2 regions of the Clostridium thermarum genome follow, and region 2 is predicted to be linked to the other one. Evidence: a T-box and tRNA genes for the amino acid it is inferred to sense, from the RefSeq annotation. Region 2 holds a T-box; the other holds one or more tRNA genes.

Region 1 (2,471 bases), 1.2 Mb from region 2:
TGTATAAAATATCTGAAAAATTGCTTAGCTTGTTCAAGAACATATCCCTGATAGTATCAACATATTTGCTGTTAATATCCGCTACCTTTTTCTCCATATTAAACTCCAGCATTAATATATTGTAAAACTTATCAGGAATACTTAACATTGTTATCATGGCTATAAGAACTTCAAGAAGCTTAAAATCTGCCGCTATATCTGAGTAAAGCTTAATTATGAAAAAGGAAACTACAAAAGCCATCCCGCTAAGCCATTTGCCCCCTTCTTTAAAAAGCCCTACAGTAAGACCGCAAAGGCCAAAATAGCTAATGTACAGTGAGAGATTATCTGTTGTAACCCCAACAATCAATCCAACAGCCACACCTGCCGCTGCTCCTACAGAAGCACCGTTAATATATGCACATATTATGATAAAAATAAAAGCGATTATATTTCTTACAGATATTCCCCATAGGCTAGCTCCCCAAGTCCCTGATATCGTTAATGCTATGATCATGGTCACACTAATAATTTCTTCATTCTTAAATGTGTGCTTGGATTTTATATCCTTTAGACATGAAATTGCATAACTTATCATATAGTATATGGGTAGGGTACACCCAACCTCAAAAAAAGCTGTCAATGCGTTAGAACCTGTTGAATCATTGCCAAGAATAGTCATATAGACTAAGTTTTCAAAGAAAAGGAACAAGAAGAAAACCAGAAGCTTTATGTTTTTACTAACGTGTCTTGCAAAATAGCCTCCTGGTACAACAGTCCCCACCGCCAATATGTATACTGGTAAGTTTTCTAAGTTATTAAATATACTGATATAGCCTAATAAGGCACCGCAACCTGCTACTATAGGAATATCATCTTCTTTATTCAGAACCACCGATATTATAAAAGCAATTCCAAAAGGTGCAGAGTTGTTTATAAGAATTACCCTACTAATTAAGAAGGCAGCCGCAAAGTAAATTGTAGCGATTGCATACCAACTATAATTAATCGTTTTTTCTTTCTTTTGTAATTTTTTTTCCCTCTTATATGACTTTAGTTCAACACCATACTGCATTAGCATAACCCTCCCGTTAATTATATATGTCAGTCATGTGAATCGCATTGCAATACAACATGCCTTTAAGCCGCAGTATTATTATAGCAAAGGTGTTTGGAATTATATGTCATAAACTGTGAGCTAATATTTTTTTCTTTGGACAACAATCTATTTTTATTTCACAAAAATGAATAAGGTACTCTTCATCCTATATAAAAAGATCCACAATATATTGATACATTTTCCACATTATCAATATATATTGTGGATTAATTTATTTTAGGAATATTTTCTGATAAAAAATAGGACAATTCAAATTGTCGTGTATTACATATACATAAGGGGATTTGATGAAGATTATTAGGTGGGCTTATAAATTTAATGTAATTTGTCACAGGATGATATTAATAGATTCATCAAAAACTAATAATCTAATCCACATTACTTCTAATTACATAAAACTAAAAGAAAAGAACTCACATTTCTGTGAGTTCTTTTTATTGGTAGCGGAAATAGGACTTGAACCTACGACACTTCGGGTATGAACCGAATGCTCTAGCCAGCTGAGCTATTCCGCCACATTATGGTTGCGGGGGCAGGACTTGAACCTACGACCTTCGGGTTATGAGCCCGACGAGCTACCAACTGCTCCACCCCGCGATATTTGGTGCTAAAGACCGGAATCGAACCGGTACGGTGTGTTAGCACCGCAGGATTTTAAGTCCTGTGCGTCTGCCTGTTCCGCCACTTTAGCATGATATAAACTATTTAATTAAAATGGTAGCGGAAATAGGACTTGAACCTACGACACTTCGGGTATGAACCGAATGCTCTAGCCAGCTGAGCTATTCCGCCACATTATGGTTGCGGGGGCAGGACTTGAACCTACGACCTTCGGGTTATGAGCCCGACGAGCTACCAACTGCTCCACCCCGCGATATTTGGTGCTAAAGACCGGAATCGAACCGGTACGGTGTGTTAGCACCGCAGGATTTTAAGTCCTGTGCGTCTGCCTGTTCCGCCACTTTAGCACGTCTCAGGAATTGCAATTCCTTAGCGACATAGACTATTATATCTGACTCTTATAATATTGTCAACACTTTTTATTTTGTTTTTTTCGTTACTCTTTTTCATTCATTTCCCATTGATTAATAAAAAACTGCTGTGATTTCTCCCAGCAGTTTTGCTATCTATACTTTAACTTCTTCTACTATACCCTCTTCCCTTAGACTCTTGATGTCTTTTAACATCCTGCTGCCTCTCTTCACTGTCTTTCAGGAATTTGGACATTATATCTTCAAAGTTTGCTGAACTGTTTTTATTCCTATCTCCTGACCAATCAATTTCGATTGGTTTTGCGGATCTTTTAGGTGGCATAGCCTGCTTAATGGAAAGGCTAATCTTTCCATTTTCGTCAACGGATATTACCTTGACC
Region 2 (2,471 bases):
GATGGCCTTATCTACTTCAGCCGGTGTCTTTAATGCCAAGGAAATCAGGTCATTATCTGTTTCTTCCTTTGCTGTTGGAGCCGGTATTACTCCTTCGAAATACTTATCCACCATTGCTACGGTTCTGGAAACAAGGTTTCCAAGGTCATTAGCAAGGTCTGAGTTTATCTTCTTTATAAATATCTCATTGTTAAATAGTCCATCAGAACCAAAGGGGATTTCTCTTAGCAAGTAGTATCTTACAGCATCAACTCCAAAGTGGTTTACCAGCACAACCGGATCTACTACATTTCCCTTTGATTTTGACATCTTTCCTCCGTCAACCAAAAGCCACCCGTGTCCAAACACCTGCTTTGGAAGCTCTAAGCCAAGAGCCATCAGCATAATTGGCCAGTAAATTGTATGGAATCTTAGGATATCCTTACCAATTAGGTGTACATCCGCCGGCCAATATCTGTCATAATCATTGTAGGCATCATTTCCATAACCTAGAGCAGTTATATAGTTTGAAAGAGCATCTATCCAGACATATATTACATGGCCCGGGTCAAATTCAACAGGTATACCCCAGTTGAAGGAGGTTCTTGATACACAAAGGTCCTGTAAACCAGGTTTTAAGAAGTTATTAACCATTTCATTCTTTCTTGATTCCGGCTGAATGAAATCAGGATGATCTTCTATATACTTAAGTAATTGGTCTGCATATTTGCTCATCTTGAAGAAATATGCTTCTTCCTTAGCCTTTTCAACCGGTCTGCCACAGTCAGGACACTTTCCATCATTTAATTGAGTTTCCGTCCAGAAGGCCTCACAAGGAGTACAGTACCAGCCTTCATAAGAGCCTTTATATATATCCCCCTGCTTATATAACTTTGTAAATATATCCTGAACTGCTTTTTGATGATAGTCATCAGTGGTTCTAATAAATCTGTCATAGCTGATATCCATAAGCTTCCAAAGTTCTTTTATTCCTGCTACAATCTCATCTACATAAGCCTTTGGAGTAACTCCTTTTTCCTCAGCTATTCTCTGTATCTTTTGTCCATGTTCATCGGTTCCTGTAAGGAACATTACATCATAGCCTCGGAATCTCTTATATCTTGCCAGAGCATCTGCCGCAACTGTAGTATAAGTATTTCCTATGTGCAGGTTTGCAGATGGATAATAGATCGGCGTAGTAATGTAATAAGTTTTTTTAGTCATGTTCATTCCTCCTAAATGCTTTATAATTTATTTATCAATTAAGTATGATATTCCACTTCAGTTATTGAACTTAATCATCTTTTTTATATCATATATAGTTCCCAAATTGCCCTTGTATCAAGCAAAAAGCCTCTATGTGAACAGAAATTCACATAGAGGCGTTATATACGCGTTACCACTCTAATTCATACCCATGTTGCCATGGATACCTCCATAAGTGACTCCACTTTGTCTATAGACTCAGTTTTTATCACCCTGCATTTTAACGGTTGCGTTCCGTACTGCCTTATCCCAAAATAGTGTTGCAGGTTCAGGCAGTCAACTCCGGGACCATGTTCATAAACCTTCCTGCCGCAGGCTTTCACCTAACCCTGCTCTCTTTTAGACATTTCAATCTACTACTCTTCCCATCACAGTATTTAACATTTAACTTTATATTATTATAATCCATACCAGTTGTCAAGAAAAATTCCCCAATGTGGATTTTATATGTTATGTACTACTCTTTTTGATCTCTTGGTGACATCTATATTTCCTTTTTCATAACCTTTGATAAAAAGAGAGACTGGCAGTCTCCCTTTTACTCCATCGGCTTCTTCCCTACCGCTGCCAGGTATATAACAAATTCATCCTCCCCATCCAAACGGAGAGCCTTGTCTATAGTTTGCTGGTCATAGGTACCAATGGCACAAGTTCCACAATTTACGGATTCACCTGCTATGTATAGGTTTTGACATACATGTCCCACGTCGATGAGAATCTTTTTATGAGCGGTTATATCAAACTTGTATTCCGCTCTATAAGGTATGCAGCTCCAAGCAAACAATACTGCTGCTTTTTCTGCAAAGTGAGGCACATAAGGCTGGTCCGGCGTTGCCTCATCGATAACGTTCTCAATGTTATCGCTACCATACATAAAATATAGAGCATGCCTTAAGGGTAGATATCTGTATACCCCTTTCTGTAGTCCTTCCACTCTTGTTATCAGTAGATAGGTCTCGAAGGAATGGGTTGCTCCGCTGGCAGGTACAGTTCTTAAGGTACCTATATTATCCCCTATAATACACTTTATACCTTGTGTAGCCCAAAGCATATAAGAAAGCTCGTCCAACGTAATAAACTCACTAGAGTAAATTCGTACACTTCTCCTGTCGTTGATACAGGCATACAACTCATTTTTAGTGATAACATCGCTGCGCATCTGTGGCAGGTCTATTACATTATCATCTTCGTCATAGGGCTTTAAGATATTCGGCTGCGGCATATTC

The links. The T-box of region 2 lies ahead of metG (methionine--tRNA ligase). A T-box ahead of a tRNA ligase gene usually reads a tRNA of that ligase, here a tRNA-Met.
Region 1: it has a tRNA-Met gene. The T-box ahead of metG (methionine--tRNA ligase) is inferred to sense a tRNA for this amino acid. The anticodon was not compared.

The regions. Positions count from the first base shown of each region.
Region 1 covers NZ_CP040924.1:3,430,453-3,432,923, forward strand. Annotated here, with positions in the region: gene spoIIE (stage II sporulation protein E) at 1-1,054, opposite strand, end outside; tRNA gene FHY60_RS15785 (tRNA-Met) at 1,538-1,614, opposite strand; tRNA gene FHY60_RS15790 (tRNA-Met) at 1,621-1,696, opposite strand; tRNA gene FHY60_RS15795 (tRNA-Leu) at 1,702-1,790, opposite strand; tRNA gene FHY60_RS15800 (tRNA-Met) at 1,815-1,891, opposite strand; tRNA gene FHY60_RS15805 (tRNA-Met) at 1,898-1,973, opposite strand; tRNA gene FHY60_RS15810 (tRNA-Leu) at 1,979-2,067, opposite strand; gene FHY60_RS15815 (S1 domain-containing RNA-binding protein) at 2,234-2,471, opposite strand, start outside.
Region 2 covers NZ_CP040924.1:820,602-823,072, reverse strand. Annotated here, with positions in the region: gene metG (methionine--tRNA ligase) at 1-1,203, opposite strand, end outside; T-box leader at 1,355-1,626, opposite strand; gene FHY60_RS03490 (SagB/ThcOx family dehydrogenase) at 1,784-2,471, opposite strand, start outside.